One region of the Microbispora sitophila genome, then DNA from elsewhere that is predicted to be linked to it. Evidence: riboswitches for the same ligand, from Rfam matches in the RefSeq annotation. Region 1 holds a riboswitch; each other region holds the start of a gene.

Region 1 (7,254 bases):
TCGACGACAAGGTGTCTGAGTACGTCCCCGAATGGGCGGGCACCCCCTCCGCAGACGTCACTATCAAGGACATCCTGACCAACGTCTCCGGCCGGCACTGGGATGTCGACACCGACTACCGCCGCCTCGTACGGGCCGCCGGTCGCACCGGCTTCGCCGTCGGTCTCGCCCAGGACGCGGCCCCCGGGGACGTCTGGGCGAGGCGGCGACCGGCCGGCCGTCGCAGAAGCTGAACGCCGCGTACGGCTACCTGTGGTGGATGAACGCCCGCGGTCCCGTCGTCGACCCGCTGAAGCCCAGCACGCGAGAGCGGAGTTCCGCCGCCCCGCGCCGGCGCCTGGTCGACGGCGCACCTCACGACATGCACTGGGCACTGGGTTTCGGCGGTCAGGTCGTCCAGGTCGATCCCGGCTCGGACACGGTCGTCGTACGGCTCGGACGGAATGTCCCGGGAGACCGTACGGGCCTGCCGAAACCGCCGAAGTAGTGACCACGGCCCTCGTGAAGCCGTAGGGAGACCAGCGCTGCGCGAGCCGGGGCGATCGACGGCCAGGGTCGGCGAGTCATACCAGTTCGTGCAGGGCGGTGATCACCCGCCGACCGGTGGGTGTGGTGAAGTCGCGCACCATGTCGGCGGCGAAACCCGCCACGGAGGTCACCACGCCGCCCGCGGCCTCGATCTGCCGCAGGGCGGCGTCTTCGGTGCGGGCGGTGACGCCTCCGCAGGCGTCTACCAGGACCTGTACGCCGAGGCCGTGCGTGAGCGCGTCGAGGGCGGTGCGCAGCACCACGATCTCCGTCGTCACCCCGCAGATCACCAGGGTGGGACGGCCCGCGGCCAGGACGGCCTCACGCCAGACGGCGTCGTCCCAGCAGGACGGTCCGGTGCGCACGTACGGCTCACCGTCCGGCACCTCCTCGATCATCACCGGGCCGCCCGGGCGAGGTGCGGCAGAGACGGTGAACGGTATGCCGAGGGCTGTGACGAGTCCGTTCAGAACCCTGGCCGCGCGGCGGACGGACGAGGCCGGATTGGTGGCACTGACGTCGACGATGCCGTCCTGGAGGTCGGCGAACACGACGTGGACGGAGGCGGGATTCAGCACCGTTCTGACTCCTAATCGTTCATAGTTTGAATGATATTGAGACGGTAGCATTATGGGCATGAACGATGTCAAGCTGACCTCCACGCTGGCCTTCCGGCTCGGCACGCTGGGGGCCGTCATGACCGAGCGGTTCTCGGCACGCCTGGCCGACCACGGCCTCAAGCCCAAACACGTGGGGTTGCTGGCGCTGCTGGAGTCCGGAACGGCGACCTCTCAGCTCGACATCGCCAAGCTCATGAACGTGGCACCCAGCCTGGTGGTGTCGCTCGCCGACCGGCTGGAGGAGCTCGGCGCCGTACGACGTGAACGCGATCCCCTGGACCGCCGCAGGCAGACACTCGCGCTCACCGGCGAGGGCCGGGAGCTGCTGGCCACATGCGCCGCGGCGGCGGCCGAACTCGACACGGAACTGACCGCCGGCCTCAGCCCCGAGGAGACGGAGGCGCTGCGAAGCACCCTGGGCACTCTGGCCCGCCGCAACGGCCTGCCCGCCGACTAGGCGGCCGACATCCCCTCCCTGCCCAACCTCAGCACGTACGACTCACAGGAGACGTCGGCCAGGTCGTTCCGGCGCGCCGTTCGCTGGCTATACGCGCGTGCGTTGACGGCCCGCAAAGCGCTCGACGCGTGTGACGCGCATCACACTCCCCGCCGTGCAGACACTCCTTGACCTGCGGTTTTGGGCTTTTGATCCTTTTTACGCGATCCTTACCCGTTTGGGGCCTTTGCGACAATATGGGGCAAGTTGGTAGTTTCCTTGCCCTACGACGGGGTCCACGTGACGCCGCCGTTACGAACCCGGCCGGTGTTCGAAATCGACCATCCACTGTCACCGTCGCCACGCCCTCCCGCCCCCCTGGGCGCCGGTGATGCCGAATCCGTGCAGCAAGGAGGCCCGGAGCCGGGGAACCAATCGACCTTCGACGAAGGTCTGGGGTGAATCGGCGCGTCAGCGTCGTAGGGCGACTTCCCCGCCCGAATCCGTCAGCTAACCCGGTAGGCACAAGCGGAAGACCCTAGGGAGAGATCCCCTGTCTACCAACTCCACCACTCTGCTCCGCATCGCCTGCGTCACGATCAGTAGCGCAGCACTCACCGCCTCCGTAGGAGCCTTGAGCGCGCTCCCCGCGGCCGCCGCGTCGGGGGCGGTGGCAGCCCCGCCAACGGCCTCGACGGTCATCCCACCCGAGCCCCCCGCCACGGTGACCACCCCGTACAACGGCGCGGCCCCCGCGGCGTCCACGGCGGATGACTCCGCGAACACGAAGGTCACCAAGTCCGCTCTCCAGCAGGAGAAGGCCGAGCACGCCATCAAGGTGGCGAAAAGGCACCTCGGCGATCCGTACATATGGGGCGCCACGGGCCCACGGGCGTTCGACTGCTCCGGGCTCGTCCAGTTCGCCTGGCGCAAGGCCGGCGTCAAGCTCCCGCGCACGACGTGGTCGATGCTCAGCGCCGTCAAGAAGAAGGTCTCCCTGGCGCATCTCAAGCCCGGCGACCTCATCTTCACCAGTGGCGGCGGCCACGTGGGCATGTACATAGGGCACAAAAAGGTGATCAGCGCCCCCCACAGCGGCGCGGTGGTCAGCGTCGACAAGCTCAACGGCTACTGGAGGAGCAGCTTCCTCACCGCCGTACGCCCCGGCGTCTGACCCCGGGGCCGCGGATACATCCTCGGCGGAGATGTCCCTGGGCGTGCCGCCGCCAAGGGCATCTCTGCCGATCGGACTACGCGCCATCCGCGATGAGGCGCAACGACCCCAAACTGCTCCGTCGACTGAGGCGCGTCGACGTCCCCACTCTCCTGCAAGCGCTGCGCTTCAGCCTGTGCCCGGCGGGGGCGGGACCTTGCGGGCGGAGGCCGCGAGCCGCTCCGCGAGCGCGACGACGAGACCGCGGAGCTCGTCCGGTCGCTCGATGACGAACGGCCGGTCGAGCGACGCGAGCACCGGAGGCAACCAGTCGAGCCGCTCCGCCCGCACCTCGACGCGGAGCCAGCCCTCGGTCTCGGGATCCGCGCCTTCCGTGGACGGGGACTCCTCCACGGTCGCGACGCCGGCGGGAAGCCGGGCGCGGATCTGCTCGACCGTTCCCTGCATTCGCAGGACCACTTCATGCCGATACCGAGCCTTGGCGAACCCCGACAGGACGTGCTGCGCCGGATCGAGCCCGGCGGGCGGCTCGAACGAACCGGGCAGGGTCCTCGCGTCCGCGATGCGATCCAGCCGGAAGGTCCGATCCTCGCCGATCTCGGGATCCGCACCCGTGACGTACCACCGGCCCGAATGGGCGACGAGCCCGTACGGATGCAGCGTGCGTTCGCTGCGCCGGCCGTCGGCGGCGGTGTACCTGATCGAGATCGGCCGGTGATGACGCACGGCATCGGCGACGGAGAGCAGGACCGCGGTCTCCGGGGCGGCGAACTCGCCGGGCGGAGCCGTGAAGGCGAGGGATTCGAGCACGGTGCCGAGCCTGCGGGCGAGCCGCTCGGGCAGGACCCGCCGGATCTTGGCCGCCGCCGTCTCACTCGCCGTGCCCGTCGTCGTCGTCAACCCTGACCGGCGGCCGGCGACCAGGCCGAGCAGCACGGCGAGCGCTTCGTCGTCGCTCAGCATGAGCGGAGGCATGCGATATCCGGGGGCGAGCCGATACCCGCCGTAGCGGCCGCGCACGGACTCGACGGGCACGTCGAGGTCGATCAGGTGGTCCACGTATCGCCGCACGGTGCGCTCGTCGACGCCGAGCCGGTCGGCGAGCTCGGCCATGGTCCGGATGCCGCCCGACTGCAGAAGCTCCAGCAGTGTGAGCACGCGATGAGTAGGTCGAGCCACGTCACAACAATCTAGTGAAAATACTGGGCGGTTTCTGTCCGGTATTCGCTCTAGTGTGCCGCGGGAGGACACCCCCACGAACCAGGGAGATCACCATGGACTTCGTATCGATCCGCATCATCACGGGCGACGTCGCGCGCCTCGTCGACTTCTACGAGCGAGCCACGGGAGTGCGGGCCAGTTGGTCCAGCGAGGACTTCGCCGAGCTCAGGACCGCCTCCGCCACCCTCGCGATCGGCAGCACCCGCACCGTCCCGCTCTTCGCCCCCGGCGCCGCCCGGCCTGCCGGCAACCGCAGCGTGATCATCGAGTTCCTCGTCGACGACGTGGACGGCGTGCATCAGAACCTGGTCGGCTTCGTCGAGGAGTTCGTCAACGAGCCCACGACGATGCCCTGGGGCAACCGGTCTCTCCTGTTCCGCGACCCCGACGGGAACCTCGTCAACTTCTTCACTCCGGTCAGCCCGGCCGCCATCGAGAAGTTCGCCCGCTGACGACGCGACACCGCCCCTCGTTCGACCGCCCGCGCCAAAATCGTCCAGGTGTTTTCCAGGCGACAAATGCCGACGATCGGCGCCACCGGGTGATGCCAAACGCCCAGCCGTTCGGCGATGGGATGACGGAAACGGCACCGCGCCGAATGGCGGCCTCGTCTCCGGAGTAGCCGAGGCGCCGACGATGAAAATTTCATCCCGGCGGCAACGGCAGCCGCTGCTTCTTTCCTGGTCAGAACCGCGGGAATGGACGGTTACCGGCGAGGGACTCCCGAGGAGAAGGCGAAATTCTTGACAGATCTCATGACTTCATATTTGCTCCGCTTCGCCACCACCTCCAGTCGCCCGGCAGAGAGGAGCATTTGGCCGCCCCCGTCACTGTTAGCGTTAACATGTCTGCTGGCTCAACGCCAGACGGAACTGATCGGGATCGGCAGATTCCGGCGAACGCCATGCCAGCGCTAACGGGCATCTGAACTCGCCATGCTCTTCTGCAGCAGGAGGGAAGGCGAGCACGCGCGCGCCGACGATGGTCGGTCGCCGCGCTCCTGCGGGTCGACTGACGGTGGGCTCACTTAGCGTTCGAATCCGTCCGGGGAGGCCGCACGGCCGGCATCCACATGCCGACTGCGGACGATCCACCGGGTGAAGGAAAAACAAATGGCTTCCCTATCGACGCATGTCGATTTTCGAACGGCAAAAGGAGTTGCGTGAAGTTGAGACAGAGATCCATCTTTACCGCCATCGCGGCCGCCGCACTTCTCGTCCTGACCACGGGACGTATGGCACTGAGCGACAGCCTCGGCGCGACCACGCCGTCCTCGATCAGCGCCGTCGCAGCGGCGACCGCCGGATGCGGCAAGACCCCGACGCTGAGAAGCGGTTCACAAACGATCACGACCAGCGGCAAGAATCGCACCTGGATCCTGAGGATTCCCGACAACTACGACAACAACCACCCCTACCGATTGATCTTCGCGTACCACTGGTTGAACGGCACCGCCCAGATTGTCGACACGGGCGGATCGGACGGAGCCGTCTGGTCCTACTACGGGCTCAAGCAACTTTCGAACAACAGCACGATCTTCATCGCGCCCCAGGGCATCAACAATGGCTGGGGCAACACCAACGGTGAAGACCTGACCTTCACCGACGACGTGCTGAAGCGGGTCGAGGGCGATCTCTGTGTCGACACGACGCAGCGCTTCGCCATGGGATGGAGCTACGGCGGCGCGATGAGCTTCGCGGTCGCGTGTGCCCGGCCGACGGTCTTCCGTGCGGTCGCGGTCTACTCCGGCGCGCAGCTCAGCGGGTGCAACGGCGGCACCCAGCCGGTCGCGTACATGGGAATCCACGGCACCCATGACTCGGTGCTCAACATCTCGCAGGGACGGTCACTGCGTGACAGGTTCGTCACGAACAACGGCTGCACCCCCATGACTCCGCGGGAGCCGGCGCAGGGCAGCCTGACGCACATCATCACCGCCTACTCGGGGTGCCGGGCCGGATACCCGGTCGTGTGGGCCGCGTTCGACGGGGATCACACCCCCTCCCCGAACGACGGGTCCACCTCCACCAGCGGTGCCAGGACCTGGACTTCGGGAGAGGTGTGGAAGTTCTTCACGCAGTTCCAGTCCGGTCCGTCGACGTCTCCCTCCCCCTCGCCCTCCCAGTCCCCGTCCCCGTCGTCGTCCCCGTCGTCGTCGCCTTCCCCGTCACCGTCGCCCAGCGGCGGTTCGGGCGCCTGCCGCGTCAGCGCCACCGTGAACGCCTGGAACAACGGGCTGACGGAGAACCTCACCATCACCAACACCGGCGCTTCCACCATCAACGGCTGGTCGCTGACCTTCGCCCTGCCCGGCGGACAGACCATCACCAACGGATGGAACGCCACCTACTCCCCCACCAGCGGACAGGTCACGGCGACAAACGTCAGTTACAACGGCACGCTGGCGCCCGGAGCCTCCACTGAGATCGGCTTCCAGGCCACCCACACCGGCAACGCCGCCAAGCCCACCGCGTTCACCCTCAACGGAAGCCCCTGCGTCATCGCCTGATCGACGAGGATCACCGGGGGTGGCGTCCGGCCGGACTCCACCCCCGGGCCCTCCCGGCGTAGGCGTCATGTCGCGGAAGGTTTGCGATCAGGTCACCAAGGCGGCCAAGTGGCCTCACGCTGACTAGCCTCACCGGCATGCCCCTTGCCTCGATTCCCAGCCCTTCCCAAGGGGTCTGGTATCTCGGATTCGTTCCGATCCGGGCCTACGCATTGTGCTTCATCCTCGCGATCGTCTTCGGCACCTGGCTCAGCGAGCGCCGCTGGCGCGCCCAGGGCGGCGAGAAGGGCGGGATCAGCGACATCGCGGTCCCCGCAGTCATCTTCGGCCTGATCGGCGCACGCCTCTACCACGTCATCACCGACTGGCAGACCTACTTCGGCCCGCGCGCGATCAAGGAGCCCTACCGGGCGCTGTTCATCTGGGAAGGCGGGCTCAGCATCTGGGGCGCGGTCGCCCTGGGAGGCGTGGGCGTGTGGCTGGCCTGCCGCCGCCGGGGATTGTCTCTGGGCGCCGTGGCCGACACGGTCGCGCCCGGCATCGCGTTCGGGCAGGCCATCGCCCGCTGGGGCAACTGGTTCAACCAGGAGCTGTACGGCAGTCCGACCACGTTGCCGTGGGGCCTGGAGATCGACCAGGCGCACGGCGGCGAGCCAGGCGTGCTCTACCACCCGACGTTCCTGTACGAGTCGCTGTGGGACGCGGCACTCGGGTTCGGACTGATCCTGGCCGGCAGGCGGTTCACGCTGCGCCACGGTCGCCTCTT
Region 2 (7,254 bases), on a different contig from region 1:
AGACCACCTGGGAGGCGTCCACCTGCCCGGTCTCGGGCAGCCCGGCGTCGTCCTGCCACTCCTTGACGGCCAGGTAGGTGGCGTAGCTGAAGTGGTCGTCCACGGTCAGGTCGTCGCCGTAGCCGAGGACCTTGAGGTTGCGTTCGAGCTGCTCGACGTCCGGGCCGTCGTCGACGCCCTGGCGCAGCGGGCGGTACATCGGCAGCGAGCCGTACATGAGGACCACCGGCCTGCGGTCGACCCTGAGCAGCGCGCGGCCGCGCCGGACGACCGCGCCCTCGGGGGGCACCCAGGTCACGGTGCCGGAGGCGTCGGTGCTGACCTGCCGCTCGCCGGAGTAGGTGAGCGACCCCTCGACGGTCTTGGTGTCGACCAGGTCCTGGCGGGTGATCGACGCGGTGGCGGGGACTGGGGGCGAAGACGGCTCAGCCGCGCCGGCGCCGTCGCCGCCCGCCATGGCGACAGCCGTTCCCGCGGCGGCCAGGGCGAGGACTCCGGCGCCCGCGACCACGAGGCCCTTCCTCACGGCTTCCTCCCCGGCGCGAACTCCTCGCAGGCCTTCTGCGCCTCTTCCATCGCCTTCTCCTGGCCCGGTTTGATCTTGACCTGGAGCCCCTTTCCGGGTTCGGGGTCGGGCATGTCGACGCCGTGCTCGCGCATGCACTGGGCGAACTTGAGCATCCGGTCGCGCGCCTGGGGATCGTCGCCGCCGAGCTTGTCGCCGACCGCGTCCTTCATGAAGTGCTGGCAGGCCTGCATGGCCTTCTGCATCGAGGCCTCGTCGCCCTTCTTGCTCATGATCCGGACGCGGCCGTCGGGATCGGGGTCGGGCATGTCCACGCCGTGCTCGCGCATGCACTGGGCGAACTTGAGCTGGGCCTCCTGGCGGTCCACCGTGCTCGTGGCGGACGGCCTGGCCGCGGCGCCTGACGCGGTGCCCGACGTGGCGCCGCCCGCGCTGGCGATCCCGTCGTCCGCGGGGGCCGCGCCGCAGCCGGTCAGTGCCAGGGCGAGCCCCAATGTGAGCCCCAGTGTGAGCCCCAGTGCCGGGCCCACGGCGCGCAGCGGTCGTAAGCGCATGGGTCGTTCCTCCTCTGTCGCTCTTCTCATCCAGGGCGTTCGCCCGGGACGGGGCCCAACTCCAGCGGAGGCGGTGCTAAACGCGGATAAGCGAGATCCGCTTATCCGCGGCTAACACCGCCTGCGCCACTCTCGGAGGCGAGCGGGAGGTCGGGATGCGGGTGCTCGTGGTCGAGGACGAGGAACAGCTGGCCGAGGCCGTCGCCCGGGGGCTGCGGCTGCACGCCATCGCGGTGGACGTGGCCTACGACGGTCAGGAGGCGCTCGAGCTGGCTGCCTACGTCGACTACGACGTGGTGGTGCTCGACCGCGACCTGCCCGAGGTGCACGGCGACGAGGTGTGCCGGGAACTGGTCACGGCCAGTGGGGCCAGCCGCATCCTCATGCTGACGGCGGCCGGGCGGGTGCGGGACCGGGTCGGGGGCCTGTCCCTGGGCGCCGACGACTACCTGGTCAAGCCGTTCGCGTTCGCCGAGCTGGTGGCCCGGATCCGGGCGCTGGCCCGGCGCTCGCCCCGGGCGGTGCCTCCGGTGATCGAGCGGGCCGGGATCCGGCTCGACCCGGCCCGCCGTACGGTGATGCGGGACGGGCGGGAGGTGGCGCTGGGCCGTAAGGAGTTCGACGTGCTGCACGAGCTCATGCGCGCCGGCGGAGGGCTGGTGACCTCGGCCCGGCTGCGGGCGAGCGTGTGGGACGAGCACGCCGACACCGGCACGGGCGTGCTGCGCGTCACGATCACCTCGCTGCGCCGCAAGCTCGGCGAGCCGGCGGTGATCGAGAACGTGCCGGGCCGGGGGTATCGGCTGTGACCCGCGTCCTGTCCTTGTGGAGCCGGCTCGGCCTGCGGATGCGGCTCACCCTGCTGTACGGCGGGCTGTTCTTCCTGGCGGGATCGGTGCTGCTGTGGTTCACCCACCTGCTGACCGCGCGGGCGCTCAACCAGCGGTTCGTGGTGGCGGTGGCGTCGAAGGTGACCGGTGCCCCCGATGCCGTATTCGGGGGCAGGCTGCCCGACAGCGACATGCTCGCGCAGCGGGTGCGCACCAACGTCGAGCAGGGGGCGGCCGACGTGCTGAGCGACGTGCTCCGCTCGTCGGTGGTGGTCATGGTCCTCGTCGGGGCCGTCGCGGTGGTGCTGGGCTACCTCGTGGCCGACCGCGCGCTGCGCCCGCTGGACCGGGTGACCGAGACCGCGCAGCGGCTGTCGGAGAGCACGCTGCACGAGCGGATCGCGCTGCGCGGCCCGCAGGACGAGGTCAAGCGCCTCGCCGACACCTTCGACGCGATGCTCGACCGGCTGCACCGGGTGTTCGACGCCCAGCGCCGGTTCATCGCCAACGCCTCCCACGAGCTGCGCACCCCGCTGGCGGTCAACCGTACGGTCCTGGAGGTGTCGCTGGAGGAGCCCGCGGCGTCGGAGGACCTCAAGGCGCTGGCCCGCGCGCTGCTCGGCACCAACGCGAGGTATGAACGGCTGATCGAGGGCCTGCTCATGCTGGCGCAGTCGGAGCAGGAGCTGACCGCCCGCAAGCCGGTCGACGTGCGGCAGGTCGTCCGTATGGCGATGGAGCAGATCGACCTGCAGCCGCGCCGCAGGAAGGTGGTCGTCCACGAGGACCTGTGCCCGGCGGTCGCGCACGGCGACCCGCTGTTCCTCGAACGCTGCCTGGTCAACCTGCTGGAGAACGCGATCAAGTACAACGTGCGCGACGGAGAGGTCTGGGTCCGGGTGCGGGAGGACGAGGCCGGGGTGAGCGTGACGGTGGAGAACACCGGGCCCCTGGTCCCGCCGTACGAGGTGGACGACCTGTTCGAGCCGTTCCGGCGGCTCGGCGGCGACCGCGTCCGCTCCGCCCGGGGGGCGGGGCTCGGCCTGTCCATCGTCCGGGCCATCGCCGTGGCGCACGGCGGCGGGGTGGAGGCGCTCGCCCGGCCGGAGGGCGGCCTGGTGGTGACCGTACGCCTGCCGAGGTGAGCCGGGGTTCTCCTGCCGCCGATGATCGAAGTGCGGCTCGGATACCCGCTATGCCGGGTTTGCTGCCTACTGGCCAGTAAAATCTGGGTTGTTCTAACTTGACCGGTTTGACCTGGTCTATTACGTTTTAGGCAGCTCAGGGCGCACTTGCTCATCTCAATGGTCAAGAAGCCCTCCTCAGACCGACGCGGCCGGCCATCCCGGCCTGCCGCCCGGCCGCCGAGTCCGCGTCCGCGCGGAGCCGGGGACCCACCTCTCCTGGGGTGAATCGGCATACCTGCCGTAGGGCGACTTCCAGCCCGAACCCGTCAGCTAACCCGGTAGGCGGCATGGAAGTAAGGGAGTACGCCCCACCATGCACGTCCTCAACACCTGTGTTCGCGCTGCCCTCGCGGGCGGGGCCCTCGCCTCTGCCGTGCTGATCGCGTCGCCGGCCGCGCACGCAGCAGACAACCCCACCACCGGCAAGGGCCCGGCGGCCGCGAAGTCCATGGCCGAGATCGCCTCCACGCTGCCCAAGGTCAGCGCGGCCGACGTGCTGAACCTGGCCAGGAGCCAGATCGGGATCAGCGAGAACGCCAACGGCGGCGGAACCAAGTTCCAGCATTGGTACATGTCCACGCCCCGTGCCCGCGAGACCCTCGCCCGCGACGGCGGCACGATCGACGGCTACCTGAACGCCCCCTGGTGCGACATGTTCGTCTCCTGGGTGGGCCAGCAGCTCGGCATCGGGCCGGTCATGGGCTCCGACGCCTACACCGTGAAGCACGCCCAGTGGTTCGCCGACCACGGCCGCTGGGGCCGCACGCCCAAGCCGGGCGCGGTGGTGTTCTTCAACTGGAACGGCAGCAAGGACATCGACGACGTCCAGCACGTCGGTTTCGTCGTCAAGGACAACGGCGACGGCACGATCCGGACCATCGAGGGCAACACCGGCGACGGCGGCGCCGTCGAGGCCCGCACCCGTCCCACCTGGCAGGTGGCCGGGTACGGCTACCCGATGTACCCCGCGGACACCTCCGCGTCCACCACCGCCTCCTCCTGAGGGACGACGGCCCCAGAAGCGCGCCGGTGATCCCGGCGCGCTTCGCCGTACCCGCCGAAAGTCGCCCGGCTGCCGCAAATTGACCTACAAGAGCGTGAGCTGCGAGCCTGGCGGCATGCACGCGTTCGACGTCCTCGGCGACCCGGTGCGCCGCCGGATCCTGGAACTGCTCGCCGAGGGCGAGCGCTCCGCCGGAGAGATCGGCGCGATCGTTCAGGAGGAGTTCGGGATCTCCCAGCCCGGGGTGTCCCAGCACCTGCGCGTGCTGCGGGAGAGCGGATTCACGACGGTCCGGGCCGAGGGCACCCGGCGCCTGTACGCCGTCGATCCCGCGCCGCTGCGCGAGGTCGACACCTGGCTCGACCACTTCCGCAGCTTCTGGAACCAGCGCCTGGACGCCCTGGGCACCGAACTCGCCCGCGGCAGGCGGGAGCGCCGCCTGCGGGACGACGCCCGTCCGTGAATCGGCGGGTGCCGGATGCGACGGCTCCCGTCAGGCGGCGTGGCGGATGATCCCGGCCGGCTCGCCAGCAGGCCGCCGGCGAGAACGCTCAGCGCGGCTGGCTGGTGGGGTGTGTTGCCTGGGGCTGGGTGGCTGCCAGGCTGGCGAGGAGTTTGAGCCGGTCCTCGGCGGCGGTGCCCGGCTCGGCGGTGTAGATGGTGAGGTCGTACACCGTTCGGTTGGACACGGGCAGATCGAGGGACTGGTAGGTCAGCTCCAGATCGCCGACCTGTGGGTGCCATAGCCGCTTGGTGCCGTCGTGGCGGATCCGGACGTCGTGGGCGGCCCACTGGCTGCGGAACTCGGAGCTGAGCGTGGACAGTTCTCCGACGAGATCACGTAGGGCCCGGTCACGGGGCTCGCGTCCGGCTTCGGCGCGTAGCAGCGCGGCGGTGGCGACGGCGGCGGCGTCCCAGTCGACGAAGAACCGGTGGGCGACCGCGTCGAGCACGTCTTCGGACACGCCGCTGATGTGACCCTTCTCCAGCCGGGTGTACCACTCGGTGCTCACTCCGGCCAGAACCGCGACTTCTTCGCGGCGCAGCCCGGGGACCCGGCGCCGGCCGCTGGTGGGCAGCCCGACCTGCTCCGGTGTGAGCTTCGCGCGCCGGGTGGCGAGGAAATCCCGGATCTGGTCGCGGTTGTCGGGTCGGTGATCCATGCCCTCCACGGTAGCCGCAGGGTTTCCGCAGGTGGCAGGGGTAAGGGGGTTGAGCTTGTCCCCCCTATAAACGCGCTCTGCCTCGCGCGCGGCCACGCGGGTTTCCTGGATCAGCACGTTGAACGCGACCCCCGATACGGAGACGGATAGGAGTACGTGTGGAGAAGTCGCCGAGCGGGCCGCCGGCCCGTTCCGCGAGCGCGGGCGAGTGCCCGCGCGGCTCCCGCTGGTGGTCTATGCGCTGGCGGTGGGCACCTTCTTGATGCTCACGACCGAGTTCGTGGTCGCGGGCCTGCTGCCGGAGATCGCGGGCGACCTGCGAGTGAGCGTGCCCCAGGCGGGACTGCTGATCACGGTGTTCGCGGTCGGGATGATCATCGGTGCGCCGTCGATGGCGATGCTGACGCTGCGGCTGTCCAGGCGGTTGACGCTGATGCTCGCCTTGGGCGTGTTCGCGGCCGGGCACCTCGTCGTCGCCGTCGGCTCCAGTTTTCGCACTGCTGCTGGCGGCACGGTTTGTGACGGCGCTGGCGACCGGCGCGTTCTGGGCGGTGGCCAACGTGGCCGCCGGCCGCGCCGCGGGCCCTGGGGCAAGCTCCCGAGCCCTGGGTTTGGTGGGTGCCGGAGGCATGCTCGCCAACGTCGTCGGGGTGCCGATCGGCGCGTTCGCCGGGCAACTGATGGGCTGGCGGGGCCCGTTCTGGGCGCTGGCGGTCCTGGCGGTGGCGGCCGCCGTCCTGATCGCCCGCACCGTCCCGCACGACGACGGTGATCACCGGGCGGTGTCGGTGCGGTCGGAGGCGGCGGCCCTGCGCTCGGGGCGCCTGTGGCTGGTGCTGGCCGCCTGCGCGACCACGACCGGCGGGGTGCTGTCCGCCTACTCCTACATCGCGCCGCTGCTGACCGGCCGGGCGGGCATCGCGGCCGGGCTCGTGCCGCTGGTGCTCGTCGGCTTCGGCACCGGAGCCCTGGCGGGCTCGCTGGTCGGGGGCCGGCTCGGGGATGTCCGTCCGCACACCACGACGATCGCGGCGGCCGCGGGCGCCACAATCCTGCTGCTGGCGATCTGCCTGCTGTCAGGCCATGCCTGGGCCGCCGTCGTTCTGGTCGCGCTGCTGGGGTTCTTCGGGCTCGGCGCCAACCCCGTGCTGATCTCCCTGTCGGTCCGCTTCGCCGGTCAGGCGCCCACCCTGGCCTCCGCCTTGAGCGTCTCAGCGTTCAATTTCGGCACCGCGGCCGGGTCCTGGATCGCCGGGCGCGCCCTCGGCTCCACACTCGGCGCCATCGGTCCTGCCGGGGTGGGAACCGCCATCGCCGCGCTGACCCTGATCCCCACGATCATCATCGCCGTCATCCAGCGCCGCCGCTCTGCGCCACCCGCGCACTAGGTCCCCGCCACCGGGTGTATGGCCAGGTCAGCTGGGGGAAGGCGGCAAGGAGCCACAACGCTGAAACCAGCTCGCGGTCACGGCCCGGGGCTGCTGTCCTGCCGCCACCACCTGAAACACAACCATCTGTGAATGGAGCATTTTGATGCGTGCAACCTTGATGTACGGCGCCGGTGACGTCCGGGTCGAGGAGGTGCCTGACTCGGTCATCAAGCTGCCCACCGATGCGCTGGTTCGCGTCACCGCGTCCTGTATCTGCGGCAGCGACCTGTGGCCCTACGGCTCGATGAAGTCAGAAGACGGCCCTGCCCGGATGGGGCACGAGTTGATCGGCATCGTCGAGGACACCGGCTCCGAGGTGACCACCCTCAAGCGGGGTGACCTGGTCGTCGCGCCGTTCGCCATCTCCGACAACACCTGCGACTTCTGCCGCGAGGGCCTGCACACCTCCTGCACTCACCCGCAGGCCACCTTCTTCGACGGCCTGCCCGACGAGGGCGGGCAGGCCGAAGCGGTCCGTGTCCCGCTCGCCGACGGCACCCTCGTCAAGCTCCCCGTAGAAGCGGACTCGGCCCTCATGCCGTCCCTGCTGACACTCTCGGA
Region 3 (7,254 bases), on a different contig from region 1:
CGCAGCAGGGCGCGCGCGCCCGGCAGGCGGGCCCACGACGCCTCGTGCCCGTGGGTCAGCATGACGATCCTGGCCGCGCCCGCGGCGCGCAGGACGGGGGCGAGCAGCCCCAGCGGCGCCGCCGCCCCGAAGACGACGGTGGCGCCGTCCTCGACGAGTTCCGCCGCCCTTCTCGCCACCGAGCGCGTCGGCAGCATCAGCGAGGAGGGATGACGGACCACCTCGTACGGCTGGCGGGCGTCGAACTCCTCGCATCCCTTCCAGCGCGGGGCGTACACGACCACAGAGCCGGGCGGCCTGCGCGAGGCGAGGCCGTGCACGAACGCCTGGATGCCGCCCGGTCTGGGCGGGAAGTCGTTCGTGACGATCAGCGTCCGCTTCGTCATCCTCACCCCCGCTGCCGGCGTGGTCGCGCGGTCCGCCCGCGCGCCGCCCGGGAACGCATTGTCGCAGCCACGGCCGCCACCGTCGCGCTGTGCAAATCAGGCGCCCTGCGCAAATCAGGCGCCCTGTGGAGATCGGGCGCCCTGTCGTGATCAGGAACGGGCGAGCCGCTCACGCGCGTACGACCGCCATTCGCGGGTCAGGCCGTCGGCGGTCAGCCCGAGCACCTCCCGTAGGGCGGCGCCGATCTCCTCGCGCAGCGCGGCGCGGTAGAGGGCGACCAGCCTCCGCTCGCCGAACCTGGCGGCGATGTAGCGGCAGGCCAGCCACGCCTCCTCGTACGCCTGGGCGGGCCTGGCGGCGAAGTCGGCGGGCCCCGGCAGGGCGTTCAGCGCCGCCCTCCCGGCCGCCACGTCGGCGGCCAGCTCGGCGGCGACCGCACGGACCGGCAGCCCGCTGTCCAGGTAGCCCACGTAGTCGGCGAAGCCCTCCATGAGCCACATCGGCACGGCGCGGCCACCGGCGGTCGCCACGTGCGTCAGCTCGTGGGTCACGACGACCAGGCGGCCGGTCGCGGACAGGCGGGCGAACGCGGCCGGCTGCACGATCACGCGGCCGCCGGTGGCCACGGCCGCCAGGCCGTCCACCTTCGCCGGCGCGGCCAGCACGGCGGCCTGCTCCTCGGTGCGCGGCACGAGGACCACCGCGCCGCCGTACCCGCCCCAGATCCTCGTCACCGTACGGCCCGCGCGATCGGCCAGCGCGGCGATCTCGGCGACCAGCGGCCGGGGCGACCCGACGACGACGGCGCGCTCGCCGCGGGCGACGGAGGCGCCGGTCCACATGCTCGGTTGCTCCCGTACGGCGGCCCGGGCATCCAGCCGCAGGGCGAGCAGCGGGTCGGGCGGCGCCGCGGCGGCGGGCCCGGCGAGCAGCGCGGCCAGCGCGGCGGCCACGGCCGCGATCCGGCCGACCCCGTGGGGCGGAACTTCAGGCCGGCGCCGATCGGCCTCGGCGCGCACGCCGGGCACGCCCCCGGGCACGCCGCTCGTGGCAGTCACGCCGTGCATGCTAGCCAGCACGTGTCACGGCCCCGTCCACCTCGGCGAGGTGGACGGGGCCGTGAGGACGGCGCCGGTCGAGGGGGCTGGTGACCGGTGCCCGTCAGACGCCGGGGCGGACGGCACCCACGAAGGTGCTCCTCCGGTAGGCGTCCAGCTTGTCGATCCGGACCCGCGTGCCGCTGTGCGGAGCGTGGATCATCTTGCCGTGCCCGACGTACATGCCGACGTGGCCGCCGCCGCTGGTGAAGATCAGGTCACCGGGCTTGAAGTTCCCCCAGGACACCTTCTTCCTGACCGCGCTGCGGATGGACCACGTCGTGCGCGGCAGCCGTACGCCCGCCTTGCGCCAGGCGTACTGGACCAGGCCCGAGCAGTCGAACGCGCCCGGTCCCGTGGCTCCGTAGCGGTAGGGGTCGCCGATCTGCTTCTCGGCCACCTTCACCGCGCGCTGGGCCTTGGCCCGCTGGAGCGCGGCCCTGGTGACCTTCCGCTTGGCGGCGCGCTTCTTGGTCTGCTGCTTCTTCGCGGCGGCCTTGCGGGCGGCGCTGTTCGCGCTCTTCGCCGTGGCCGTCTTCGTGGCTGTGGCCGTCTTGACGACCGTGACCGTCACCGTGTCGGCCGCCGCCGGCTGTGCACCGGCGACCCCTACGGATGCCGTCAAAGCGGCACCACCAAGGGCAATTCGGGCAAGACGGGACAGGCTAGCGGGGGTGGTAGACAGGATCTCTCCTCGGGTCTTCCGCTCACGCCTACCGGGTTAGCTGACGGGTTCGGGCGGGGAAGTCGCCCTACGGCGCGCGATGCGCCGATTCACCCCGGACCTTCGCGTGAAGGTCGATGGTTCCCCGGCTCCGTGCCTCCTGACTGCACGGACTCGGCAGGCCACCGGCGCCGGGGGATCCCGCGAGGGGGAGGGTGATGGAGAGCGCCGGTGACGGTGGATGACTGCGCGACCGGCCGGCCGGACCGGGAGCGCGGCGGCGAGGCGTGCTCGCCGCGGCCCAGAAGCTACCGAGGACTCGCCGCGTTCGGCAAAGTCCTCCAGCCGGATAAAGATCGGATAACGAAGGCGGCGGAGAAGAAACCGCAGCTTACCCGCATCGCAAAGGGCTAAGTGTGACTCTGCTCACAATCTCGGCAACAACGGCTAAACCAGGTCACACAAGTCACAAAAGGCACAAAGATCACAGAGACGGCCTGGCCCTCAGGGACGGACGGCTCCGATCGCGTGATACTCGGCGAGTGTGACAATCTTCACAACATCGCCGGTCTGCGGCGCGTGCACGACCTTGCCGTCGCCGGCGTAGATGCCGACATGCCCGTATCCGGCGTGCCAGAGCAGGTCGCCCGGCTGGAGCTCGTCCAGCGAGACCCTGCGGCTCGCGCCCCAGGCCCACTGCTCGTAGCTGGTCCGCGGCAGCGTCACGCCCGCCGCCGCCCACGCGGCCTGCACGAGTCCGGAGCAGTCCCAGGCGTCCGGTCCTGTGCCCCCGTAGCGGTACGGCTTGCCGACCTGCTTGTAGGCGAACTGGAGGGCCGACAGCGCGTTGCCGGACGCCGGCCCGGTGTAGACGACGCCGGCGCTGTTGGGATTGCCGGGGTTGTACGTCCCGAGCGAGCGCAGCAGCTTCATCTGCTCCCTGACGAGCTTGTCGACCTTCTCCTTCTCGTCGGCGAGCTCGCTCTTGACGTCGGCGGCCTCCTTGTACACCACCTTGCTCTGGTCGCGGCGGTCCTTGAGGTCCTTGATGGCGCCCTCGTACTCCCTGAGCCGCCCGGCCCGCTCGGCCGACATGTGGTTGAGCGTGGCGAGGCCGCTGAGCATGGCGTCGGGGTTGGGGCTGTAGAAGACGCCGCCCCACGACCCCATCTCGCCGACCTGGTAGCTGCTGACGGCCATCGAGACCAGCCCGGAGCGGAGCGCCTCGACCCGGACGTTCTGCTTCTTGTAGTCGTCGTTGATCGCGAGGTACTTCTGCCTCGCCTTCTTCCACTTCTCGTTGGCCGCGTTGTAGCGGTCCACGAGCTTGTCGGCCTGCTCGTTGAGCTTGTTCAACTTCGCCTTGGCCTGCGCGACTGTGGGCTTCGGATCCGCCTGCGCGCCCGTCACCGGCGTCAGCAGGACCACGGCGGCCAGACTGGCGGCCACCGGCACACGCCCTCGCACTGAGGCCCCCTTTAGATCAACGAAACCTGCGGCGCGACTCTATCTAGGCGATCTTGAAGCTTCAACCTATTCGCAGGTATTCGCGGCAGTCATCACTCACGGTGACGACGCCGGGCCGGAGCGCGCGTACGGCGCTTCAGCCGCGGCCGAGACGGCGCAGCAGCAGGAGCGAGGGCACCGGCCGGGCGCCCATGCGGCGCACCGACTCGGCCACCTCCCGGTCGGAGGAGACCACCGCGATGGCCCGCCCCGGCGGCTCCGCGCGCACCAGCGTGCGGATGAGGTCGTCGGCGATCTCCCCGGGCGCGCTGAACATCACCCGCACCCCGCGCGGCGCGGACACCTGGACGGGCCCGTTCAGCTCGGCGCCGTCGAACACGCACGTCACCTCCGCCCGCGTCTGCACGGCGAGCCCGCCGAGCCCGGTCAGCAGCCGGGCCCGCTGGTCGGCGAGGGTCAGCGACGGATAACCGGTCTTGGTCACGTTGTAGCCGTCGACGATCAGGTGCAGATGGGGGATGGCCAGGAGCTGGTCGAGGAGCTGGGGGTCGTCGTTGGCCAGGGCCCGCGCGGGCACGGCCGTCACGCCCGGCTCGCCCGGCAGCACCGCGTTCACGTAGTCGGCCGGCCTGCTGATCGTCGTGGGCAGGCCGAGTTCCTTGCGCAGCCCGGCGGCGGCGTCCTGGAGCGCGTCCAGCAGTACCCGCACCCGGGCGTCCTCGATGCTGCGACCCTCGCGGGCGGCCCTGCGGCTCGCCTCCAGCTGGCGCTCGGCGTCCGCCAGGCGCTCCCTCAGCCGGCGCAGCTCGGTCTCGGCCGCGCCGTTGGCGCTCGCGACCCTGGCCCGCGCCTCGGCCGTCTCCGCCTCCAGCTCGGCCGCCCTGGCCTCGGCGGCCCTGACCCGCTCCCGGGCGTCGTGCAGCTTGCGCCGCAGGTCGGAGTTCTCCGCGCGGGCCGCCTTGAGCTGCTCGCGCACCCGGTCGATCTCCTCCTTGGCGGAGGCGCGCTGCGCCGCGAGCTGCTCACGCAGCCGCGTCTCCGCCTGCTCCCGCTGGGTGCCCGCGGCGGCGGCCTGCTCCAGGTCTGTCCGCGCCTGCTCGACCAGATCCGGCCAGCCGGGCGGGCGGGTCAGGTAGGCCGCAGCCGCGACCAGCACCGGCTCGGCCGCGGGGGGCACCGTGCCCTCGGCCAGGCTCGCCACGAGCTCGGGCCAGGCGGTCTCCACCGTCTCGGCCACCCGCTCGCGGAACTCCTTGTCGTTCTCCAGCTGGGCCGCGATCGGCGCGCTGCCCAGACGGGCGCGCTTGCGCGGGTCGAACTTGGCGATGTTGCGCAACGGCGGCGGCACGGCCGCGGCGGGCATCGAGCCCAGCACCTGCGCCGCGACCTCCACCACGTGTAAACGGACCTGCTCGGGCAACGGACGAGACAGGCCTTCTCCGGCTGAACTCATCTCGTCGCTCCTCGGTCGTGTCCTACAGATCTTCTGCTCACTGCGGTCGCCCCGGCGGCGCCTCGCGGTGCTGTCGCCCCCGAGTGCGAGAACGTCCCCGATGCCCGCCGTCCGCGAGGCGTGAGCCTCGCGGCGCGCCCACCGGACCGCCCTCACACGGCAAGATCTGCGAGACACTCCCTTGTTCTTGTCTTCCTTCAAGGGTACGGCCGTCGCACCGTGTCCATGTCGCGTTCATGATCTGTGACCGTGCTCGCGGCGGCGGCGAGACCGGGCCGGGCGCGGCGGGGCACAACCCGTTGGCGGGCGTCCGGCTCCCGTCCCTACGCTTGGCGGCGTGTTCACGCGTCCGGCTCCCGTCCCTACGCTTGGCGGCGTGTTCACCCCTCCGTACCCGATCACGACCCCCCGGCTGGTCCTGCGCCCGTTCACCGAGGCCGACCTCGACGACCTGTACGCCTTCCACTCCCTGCCGGAGGTGACCAGATACCTCTACTGGGACGCCCGCACGCGGGAGGAGACGAAGGCCGCGCTCGACCGGAAGATCGCCTGCGCGTCGCTCGGGAAGGACGGCGACGTGCTCAGCGTGGCCGCCGCGCTGGCCGGCGGCGGGCCCGTGATCGGTGACCTCACGCTGTTCCTGCGCAGCCGCGAGCACCGCCAGGGCGAGATCGGGTTCGTCTTCAATCCGGCGTACCAGGGCCGCGGCCTGGCCACCGAGGCGGCCCGCGAGATCCTCCGGATCGGGTTCGAGGGCCTCGGGCTGCACCGTGTGCACGGCAACTGCGACGCGCGCAACACCCCCTCCGCCCGCCTCATGGAGCGGCTCGGCATGCGCCTGGAGGCCCGCCTGGTGGAGAACGAGTTCTTCGCCGGCGCGTGGAGCGACGAACTGATCTACGCGATGCTGGCCCGTGAGTGGCGGGCCGGAGCGGCCTCCGCGTAGCCGCTCACTTGACCGTCGCTTTGCCTCCGCCCAGGGCGGGGGCGGCAATTGTCGGTCGGGACTTCTATGGTCATGGGCGTGGATGCGGTACAGGGCACGTTGGACGAGCTCGGCACTCCCCTGCGGGAGGTGACGTTCGTCGTCTTCGACCTGGAGACCACCGGCGGGTCGCCCGCGGAGCACGCCATCACGGAGATCGGCGCCGTGAAGGTGCGCGGCGGCGAGGTGATCGGCGAGTTCGCCACGCTGGTCGACCCCGGCGGCCCCATCCCGCCGTTCATCTCCGTGCTGACCGGCATCACCGACGCGATGGTCGTGGCCGCGCCGAAGTTCTCCGAGGTGCTGCCGAGCTTCCTGGAGTTCATCGCCGGGGCGGCGCTGGTGGCGCACAACGCGCCCTTCGACATGTCGTTCCTGAAAGCGGCGTGCCAGGTCAACGGTTACCCGCCCCCGGCCAACCCGGTGGTGGACACGGCCGATCTCGCGCGCCGCGTGCTGACCCGCGACGAGACCCCCAACTGCAAGCTGGCCACCCTCGCGCGGGTCTTCCGCAGCTCCACCGAGCCCTGCCACCGGGCGCTGGCCGACGCGCAGGCCACGGTCGACGTCCTGCACGGCCTCATCGCGCGGGTCGGGTCGCTCGGCGTGCACACGCTGGAAGACCTGCGCGGCTTCGTGCGCGCCCCCACGCCGGAGCAGCAGCGCAAACGCCACCTCGCCGACGGGGTGCCCGGCGCGCCGGGCGTCTACGTCTTCGAGGACGCCAAGGGCGAGGCGCTCTACATCGGAAAGAGCTCCAACCTGCGCAACCGGGTGCGCAGCTACTTCACGGCGAGCGAGACGCGCTCCCGCATCCGCGAGATGGTCGGCATCGCCGAGCGGGTCAGGACGATCGTCTGCGCCACCGCGCTGGAGGCGGAGATCCGCGAACTGCGGATGATCGGGGCGACCAAGCCGCGCTACAACAGACGGTCCCGCTTCCCCGAGCGGGCGGTCTGGCTCAAGCTGACCGACGAGCCGTTCCCCCGGCTCAGCGTCGTGCGCGAGGTGAAGGACGACGGCGCGGCCTACCTCGGCCCGTTCGGCAGCAGCCGCACCGCCGACGACGCTCGGACCGCCATGCACGAGGCGCTGCCGCTGCGTCAGTGCACCGAACGGCTGTCGGCCCGCGTGCGGCGCCCCGCCTGCGCGCTCGCCGAGATCGGCCGCTGCGGCGCGCCCTGCGAGGGCCGGGAGAGCC
Region 4 (7,254 bases), on a different contig from region 1:
TCGTTGTGCGTACCCGTTCTCGGAAACCATTCCCGTCCGCCCGGGTGCGTTTTCCGTTTCCCCCGGCTCCCCTTCTCACCCGCGCCGGATGCGGCACCCGCGCGCGGAAGTCGCTACGGTGGCCGGAAGACCGGGCCTTCGTGAGGGAGGGCCGAGCCGTGCCGGAGGGAGGGAAGGCTCGTGCGACGCAGGCTGACCGCCGTGCTGCTGCTCCTGCTGCACGCGATCTTCCTGACCGCCGGCGGAGTGCCCGCGTCCGCATCCGCGTCCGCGTGGGAGGCGCCACAACGCGCCGCGGGCCTCCAAACAGCGGGCCTTCACACCGCAGCCCTTCACGCCGCAGCCCTTCACACCGCGGGCTCCCACCTCGCCGTACGTCAGGCGGCCCGCGCCTGGTCTCCGGCGCGTGACGGCGCCCGGCTCACCGACACGCGGAACTGCCCTCCGGCGCACGCCACGCGGCCGGCCCAGGGCGACCCGCCCCGGGTCCAGGCGGGCGCGGGCGGCCCCGGCGCGTCCGGCGGTCCGGTCGTGCTGCCCAACCCGGCGACGCCGCGCGGCGGCACCCGGGTCACCCGGGCCGGGCCGCACCACGACGGCCCGCCCGCACAGTGCCCGCGCCGGGCCGCCTCGGCGCGCGCTCCTCCCTCCACGGCGTACTGAGACCTTTCCCACTCGTACGCCTGTGGAGGCTTCATGTCCCGTGCGCCCCTGTGGCGCGCGGTGGCGGCGCTCGCCGTCATCGCGACCTCACTGCTGCTCGCCCTCACCATGGCCCCGCGTCTCGGTCTCGACCTGCGCGGCGGCACCCAGCTCGTCTTCGAGACGAAGGACTCTTCCACGGTCAAGGCGGACGCCGACGCCACCGACCGTGCCCTCGACGTGCTCCGGCGCAGGGCGGACGCCCTCGGAGTCGTCGACCCCACCCTGGTCCGCTCCGGCGAAAGGCGGATCATCGTCGAACTGCCCGGCGTGCTCGACCCGCGCGAGGCCGCCGCGGTCATCGGCAAGACCGCTCAGCTCAACTTCCATCCGGTGCTCGGTCCCGCCGAGGACGGCGACAAGGACGCGGTCGCCGACGAGAGCGGCCAGAAGCTGAAGCTCGGCCCGGTCGCCCTCAGCGGGGCCGGCGTCACCGACGCCGCCGCGCGCAGCGACCCCCAGATGGGGCCCGGCTGGTTCGTCACGATCGACTTCAAGGAGCCCGGCCCCTGGCGGGAGCTGACCGGGAAGGCGGCCTGCGCTCCGGTCGGCGACCACAAGCGCCGCGTCGCCATCGTCCTCGACAACGAGATCATCTCCTCGCCGCAGGTGGCCGACTCGGTGGCCTGCGACGCGGGGATCTCCGGCGGCACCACGCAGATCACCGGGTCGTTCACGCCCGAGGAGGCGCAGAACCTCGCGGTGCTGATCAAGGGCGGCTCGCTCCCGGTGCCGCTGGAGGTGGTCGAGCAGCGGACGGTCGGCCCGACCCTCGGCGCCGACGCCATCGCGGCGAGCGCCAAGGCCGGCGTCGTCGGGGTGATCCTGACCGCGGTGTTCATCGGCGTCGTCTACCGGCTGGTGGGCGTGCTGGCCGCGGTCGCGCTCGCCTGCTACGGCCTGATCTCGTACGCCGGGCTCGTGGCCATGGGAGCCACGCTCACGCTGCCCGGCCTGGCCGGGTTCGTCCTCGCGATCGGCATGGCGGTGGACGCCAACGTGCTGGTCTTCGAACGGGCCAGGGAGGAGTACGGCGAGGCGCCCCGCCGGGGCCTCAAGGCGGCCCTCGACCGGGGCTTCAAGAACGCCTGGAGCGCGATCGCCGACTCCAACATCACCACCCTGCTCGCCGCGGGGCTGCTGTTCTGGCTCGCCTCCGGGCCCGTGAAGGGCTTCGGCGTGACGCTGGCCATCGGCGTGCTCGCCTCGCTGATCTCGGCGATGCTGATCACCCGGGTGCTCGCCGCCGCCCTGATCGGCAGGATCGGCCCCCGGGCCTCCGGCATCGGCTCGATCGGCCGGGTCAGGACCTGGCTGACCCGGCGCGACCCCGACCTGATGCGCGGCAGGCGGCTGTGGCTCGGCGTCGCGGCCGGACTGCTCGTGCTCGCGGGAGCCGGACTGGTCACCCGCGGGCTGAACTACGGCGTCGAGTTCACCGGCGGCCGGATCGTCGAGTTCGGCACGAGCAGGCCCGTCGACGTCACGGCGGCGAGACAGGCGGTGGCGGACGCCGGGTTCCCCTCGGCCGTCGTGCAGCGATCGGACGACGCGATCTCGGTGCGCACCGGGCAGATCAGCGCCGACGACGTGGTCCGCATGGAGGAGGCGCTGGACCGGCGCGTGGGCGAGGTCACCAAGCAGCGTGACGAGCTCATCGGGCCGAGCCTCGGCGAGGAGTTGCGCCGCAACGCGCTCATCGCGCTCGCCGTCGCGCTCGCCGCGCAGCTCGTCTACCTGGCGTTCCGGTTCCGGTGGACGTTCGGCACGGCGGCCGTGGCGGCGCTGTTCGTGGACGCGGCCGTCGTCGTCGGAGCGTTCGCCTGGATGGGCAAGCCGATCGACGGGGTGTTCCTGGCCGCGATGCTCACGATCATCGGCTATTCGGTCAACGACAAGGTCGTGCTGTTCGACCGGGTGCGCGAGCTGTGGCCGGTGCGGCGCGGGGAACCGTTCGGCCGCGTGGTGAACAGCGCGATCCTGCAGACCGTGCCGCGCACGGTCAACACCGGGCTCGGGGCGCTGTTCATCCTGGCGGCGCTGGCGGTGTTCGGCGGCGACTCGCTGCGCGACTTCGCCGTCGCCCTGCTGATCGGCATCATCGTGGGGACGCTGTCGTCGTCGTTCGTTGCCGGGCCGGCGGCGATCGCGCTGGAAAGGCGCAACTCGCAGCCGCCGCCGGCTCCCGCCGCCCCGCGTGCCAGGCCCGTGCGGCGCGACGGCTCCGGCGCCGTGGTCTGACCGATCTGATCGGCCGGCCTGGTCTGATCGGCCGGCCTGGGCCCCGGGGCGGGACTGCCCGCCCCGGGGTCCGTACGGCTACGGACGGCCGAGCGCGCGCAACTGGAGGGGCGTCAGTGCGGAGACGTTCTGATCGATGGGCGAGTCGGTGTACTGGTGGATCGCCCAGGACTTCCAGTCGGCGGGCGGCGTGATGTCGCCCGGGGCCTTGCTGTAGTGGGCCACCCACAGCGGGTACTGGCCGAGGCCGTGGCCGTACTCGTTGGCGAAGTTCCAGCCGCTGTAGAACATCGGCTTGGTCCCGGTCTTGGCCGTCACGTACTCCAGCCAGGTCTTGGCCCACTGGTTGACGTGCTCGACGGACTCGCCGTCGGTGGTCTCCAGGTCGAGCACCAGGATGTCGCCGGGCTTGCTCGGCTGCGCGTTCACCACCTCGAGGAAGTGGTCGGCCTCGGCGATGGGGTCATTGGAGGGATGGCCGTAGTGGTAGACGCCGCGGACAATGCCCTTCTTCTCCAGCTCCCGCCAGTGGCGGGGGAAGGACGAGTCGGTCCACGAGGTCCCCTCGGTGGCCTTGATGAAGCCGAACTGCGCGCGGCTGTTCATCCAGTCGTGGTCGGCCTCGTAGCCGGAGACGTCCTGGCCGTACGTGTGCGGGTTCGCGTAGGCCGGGGCGGGCAGGACGACGGCCGCAGTGACGGTGGCCGTGGCGGCCGAGACCGCGAGGGTCGCCGCCGCGAGGGCGGAGCGCAGGCGCCGGCGGAAGGGCCGGCTCCCGAGGGAGAGCCGATGGCTGGACATGACGGGGTTGACTCCTTGCTTCCATGCCGCCTACCGGGTTAGCTGACGGGTTCGGGCAGGAAGTGCCCTACGGGCGCATCTGGGGGGCCTACGCGCCGATTCACCCCGAAGAGAGTGGGTCCCCGGCTCCACGTGACGCGGATTCGGCGGCCGCGCGATGATCGCGCGGTCCGGGCAACGACACGGCAAGGGGATAGGACGGCGGAATTCGCTCCGTACCCATGCCGTGTGCACTAAAGGTACACACACGACAAGAATGGTGTAAACAGGACAAAACATGTCTTTACCTGGCCCGATACCACCTCGGGCCGCCACCGCCAGGCAAGTAAGGGCTGCGATTACCAACGGTAAGTGTTCGTCGCGTCACAATCTGTGAAAGAGTCCGTCCTCGGAGGGATTCACTTGGGGGTCTGCGTCACTTCGGTAGGGCGGGTGGGGTGAGAGGCATCCCTCATCACGTCGCCTGTGTCATGGACGGGAACGGCCGGTGGGCCGCACAGCGGTCGCTGCCCCGCACCGCGGGGCATCGGGCGGCCGAGGCCGCTGTGATCGACGTCATCGAGGCGGCCCATACGGCCGGCGTCGAGTGGCTGAGCCTGTACGCCTTCTCCACGGAGAACTGGCGGCGGCCGGCCGCCGAGGTCGACGTCCTGCTCCGACTGGTGCGGCGCGCCATCCGGAAACACGCCCTGGCACTGCACACACGCGGGATCCGCTGCCGGTTCCTCGGGGTCACCGACTCGCGGATCCCGCCCGCGCTGGCCAGGGACATCGCCGACCTGATGGCGCTGACCCGCGACAACCGGCGGATGACGTTGACGGTGGCGTTCGATCACGGCGGTCGCCGCGACATCGTCGAGGCCGCCCGGTCGCTGATCCGCGACGGGGTGCCGCCCGAGCAGGTCACCGAGGAGAGTTTCGCCCGCCGTCTGCCCCACCCCGACATGCCGGAGGTGGACCTGGTCATCCGCACCTCCGGTGAACAGCGGATCTCCAACTTCATGCTCTGGCAGGTGGCCTACGCCGAATGGGTCTTTCCCCGGGTGCTGTGGCCCGACTTCCGGGCCGAGCACTTCTGGGAATGCCTGGAGGTCTACCGACGGCGCGACCGCCGGTTCGGCGGCGTACAGGCACCGGCTCCTACAGGAAAGGGATGTCGATGAGCGACGCAGCAGCAGCCGGAACCGACGCCGATCCGCTCGGCCCGGGATCGATGCTCCACCGGTTGACCCGGCAGACACGCTGGGGGCTGGTGGCGACCCGGGCCATCGTCCTGGAGGCGGCGCACCCGCAGATCGGCGCCGCGCTGATCACCAACTCGACCTTCGTCGCGCACCCGTGGCGACGGCTGCGCAACACGGTGCTCAGCTCACAGCGGATGGTCGACCCCGACGCGCGGGTCCGGCAGCGGGAAGCAGCCCGGCTCAACCGCCTGCACGCCCGCATCACCGGCACCGATGCCGAGGGCCGCCCGTTCAACGCCGCGGATTCCGAGGCGCGCGCCTGGGTGGTGGCGACGCTCTTCGAGTCCACGGTCACGATGTGCCGGCTGAGCGGCGAGTCCGTCGACGGCCCCACCTTGGACCGGCTGTACGCCGAGTTCCAGTCGTTCCTCGCCCTGATGGACCCCTACGGGGGCAAGCTTCCGCCCACAGTCCGGGAGTTCTGGCGCTACTACGCGTCCGTGGTGGAGGATCGGCTGGAGAACACCGAAGCGGTCCACGTCATCCTCGACCGCCTGTTCGCGCAGGTGCCCGCTCCCCCGCTGCTCCGCGACCGGCCGGCCGTGTGGGCGGCGGGCAGGGCGCTCGCCGGTCCCGCGGCCACCGCGATCATCGTGGCGTCGCTGCCCGAGTCGCTCCGCGCACGCCTGGGGCTCGCCGAGTTGCCGGGCACGCGCACGCTGATGCACGCCGCCTACCTGTCCACCCGGCTCGCGACCCGGGTGCTGCCGGAGGCGTGGACGCGGCTCGACACGGTCATGACCATGCTCGACCCGGCGTACGCCCCGCAGCGAAACGGCGACGCGCCGGCCGGACCGCCCGTGCTGGAAGGGCTCCGCCGTGGCGCGGCGAAGGCGGGGGCGCTCCTGCGCCTCCTCACGCCCGATCCGGAGACGGCGGCCGCGGGCGACTCGACGGTGCGCTCCGCCTCGCGATTCTTTTCCGAGGTCCTGGACCAGACCGGCGACGGCCACCTCGACTGGCCCGACCTCGCCGCGATGGCCCGGGAGATCGCCACCCGTCTCGACCTGGACGCCCAGGACGAGGACCGCTTGTTCTCCGCCTTCGCCGACTGGTGGCGCGAGCTGCAGAAAGAACTGGACACCGACGGCGACGGCCGCATCACCGGCCATGAGTACGCCGCGGCCACCGCCGCCATGGCCGGCTCCGCCCTCATCAGGATCGCCGAGGTCCTGTTCGACGTCACCGACACGGACGACGACCAGGTCATCGACGCGCGGGAGTACCAGGCTCTCTTCCGCACGGCGTTCGACCACGACCCGGGCGGCGGCGACGCCGGCGAGCGACTGACCCGGGGCGAGTTCGTCCGCCGGTTCCTGGGCTTCATGGCGGGCCGCCGCCACTCCGGCGTGTACGACCAGATGTTCGCCCAGTCCTGACGGCATCGCCTCCGGCCCGCTCGCCGGCGCACGCCGGGTCAGGCACTAGATCATCGAGCGCATCGGCCCGTGCGGCGGCTCGATGCCGAGCTGCGTCAGCGCGGAGACGTGGAAGACCGAGCCGGGCACGTGGATCGCGTGGGCCAGCCCGACGTGGGCGTCCCGCCAGAAGCGCTGGATCGGGTTGTCCACGCGCATCGCGTTGCCGCCCGACCGCGCCACGATCTCGTCCATCGCCCGCACCGCGCGCCAGGCCGCCTGGACCTGGGTGCGGCGGCCCACGGCCCGCTCGTCGAAGGTCACCTCGCGGCCGGAGGCCACGATGTCGTACATCCGTGAGGCGTTGTCGAGCAGGGCCGCCCGCGCCGCCGCGATCTCGGCCGCCGCCTCGCTGATCGCGTACAGGACGTAGGGGTCGTCCTTGATCCTGGTGCCGGTGATCTGCACGCGGCCCTTCTGGTACGCCATGTGCTGCGCGAGCGCGCCCTCGGCGATCCCGATGACCGAGGCGGTGATCCCGAGCGGGAACGCCGCGGAGAACGGCAGGTGGTACAGCGGGTTGGTCAGCCCCGCCTCCTTGGCCTGGCTGCCGTCCACGACCTTGTTGTACGGGATGACCCGGTAGTCGGGGACGAACGCGTCCTTGACGATGACGTCCTTGCTGCCGGTGCCGCGCAGGCCGACGACGTTCCAGGAGTCCTCGACGATCTCGTAGTCGGACCTGGGCAGGATGAGGTGCAGCGAGGTCGGCGGCTGGGCCATCTTGCCCTCGGCGTCGCCGAGCATGCCGCCGAGGAAGATCCAGTCGCAGTGGTCGGTGCCCGAGGAGAACTGCCAGCGGCCGTTGAAGATGTAGCCGCCGTCGACCGGCCGGGCGATGCCCATCG

Evidence for each region. Region 1 has a riboswitch for cyclic di-AMP ahead of IL992_RS24920 (C40 family peptidase). Riboswitches for the same ligand answer to the same signal wherever they lie in the genome.
Region 2: it holds a riboswitch for cyclic di-AMP, as region 1 does, so the genes downstream of both, IL992_RS26430 (CHAP domain-containing protein) here and IL992_RS24920 (C40 family peptidase) in region 1, are expected to answer to the same signal.
Region 3: it holds a riboswitch for cyclic di-AMP, as region 1 does, so the genes downstream of both, IL992_RS08495 (C40 family peptidase) here and IL992_RS24920 (C40 family peptidase) in region 1, are expected to answer to the same signal.
Region 4: it holds a riboswitch for cyclic di-AMP, as region 1 does, so the genes downstream of both, IL992_RS21715 (glycoside hydrolase family 25 protein) here and IL992_RS24920 (C40 family peptidase) in region 1, are expected to answer to the same signal.

What each region holds. Positions count from the first base shown of each region.
Region 1 covers NZ_JADBGC010000013.1:270,229-277,482, forward strand. Annotated here, with positions in the region: gene IL992_RS24900 (serine hydrolase) at 1-233, shown strand, start outside; gene IL992_RS24905 (hypothetical protein) at 260-487, shown strand; gene IL992_RS24910 (isochorismatase family protein) at 564-1,106, opposite strand; gene IL992_RS24915 (MarR family winged helix-turn-helix transcriptional regulator) at 1,165-1,605, shown strand; cyclic di-AMP (ydaO/yuaA leader) riboswitch at 1,967-2,124, shown strand; gene IL992_RS24920 (C40 family peptidase) at 2,219-2,758, shown strand; gene IL992_RS24925 (helix-turn-helix transcriptional regulator) at 2,927-3,916, opposite strand; gene IL992_RS24930 (VOC family protein) at 4,033-4,431, shown strand; gene IL992_RS24935 (cellulose binding domain-containing protein) at 5,148-6,488, shown strand; gene lgt (prolipoprotein diacylglyceryl transferase) at 6,626-7,254, shown strand, end outside.
Region 2 covers NZ_JADBGC010000015.1:32,070-39,323, reverse strand. Annotated here, with positions in the region: gene IL992_RS26450 (efflux RND transporter periplasmic adaptor subunit) at 1-526, opposite strand, end outside; gene IL992_RS26445 (hypothetical protein) at 523-1,080, opposite strand; gene IL992_RS26440 (response regulator transcription factor) at 1,236-1,889, shown strand; gene IL992_RS26435 (sensor histidine kinase) at 1,886-3,055, shown strand; cyclic di-AMP (ydaO/yuaA leader) riboswitch at 3,263-3,396, shown strand; gene IL992_RS26430 (CHAP domain-containing protein) at 3,411-4,100, shown strand; gene IL992_RS26425 (ArsR/SmtB family transcription factor) at 4,216-4,563, shown strand; gene IL992_RS26420 (helix-turn-helix domain-containing protein) at 4,652-5,263, opposite strand; partial or broken gene IL992_RS26415 (MFS transporter) at 5,526-6,651, shown strand; gene IL992_RS26410 (zinc-binding dehydrogenase) at 6,797-7,254, shown strand, end outside.
Region 3 covers NZ_JADBGC010000004.1:91,190-98,443, reverse strand. Annotated here, with positions in the region: gene IL992_RS08505 (glycosyltransferase family 4 protein) at 1-386, opposite strand, end outside; gene IL992_RS08500 (gluzincin family metallopeptidase) at 537-1,445, opposite strand; gene IL992_RS08495 (C40 family peptidase) at 1,549-2,109, opposite strand; cyclic di-AMP (ydaO/yuaA leader) riboswitch at 2,184-2,338, opposite strand; gene IL992_RS08490 (C40 family peptidase) at 2,653-3,615, opposite strand; gene IL992_RS08485 (NYN domain-containing protein) at 3,752-5,068, opposite strand; gene IL992_RS08480 (GNAT family N-acetyltransferase) at 5,445-6,014, shown strand; gene IL992_RS08475 (DEDD exonuclease domain-containing protein) at 6,093-7,254, shown strand, end outside.
Region 4 covers NZ_JADBGC010000011.1:185,644-192,897, forward strand. Annotated here, with positions in the region: gene IL992_RS21705 (hypothetical protein) at 181-663, shown strand; gene secD (protein translocase subunit SecD) at 697-2,943, shown strand; gene IL992_RS21715 (glycoside hydrolase family 25 protein) at 3,022-3,744, opposite strand; cyclic di-AMP (ydaO/yuaA leader) riboswitch at 3,757-3,903, opposite strand; gene uppS (polyprenyl diphosphate synthase) at 4,182-4,907, shown strand; gene IL992_RS21725 (oxygenase MpaB family protein) at 4,904-6,367, shown strand; gene IL992_RS21730 (acyl-CoA dehydrogenase family protein) at 6,413-7,254, opposite strand, start outside.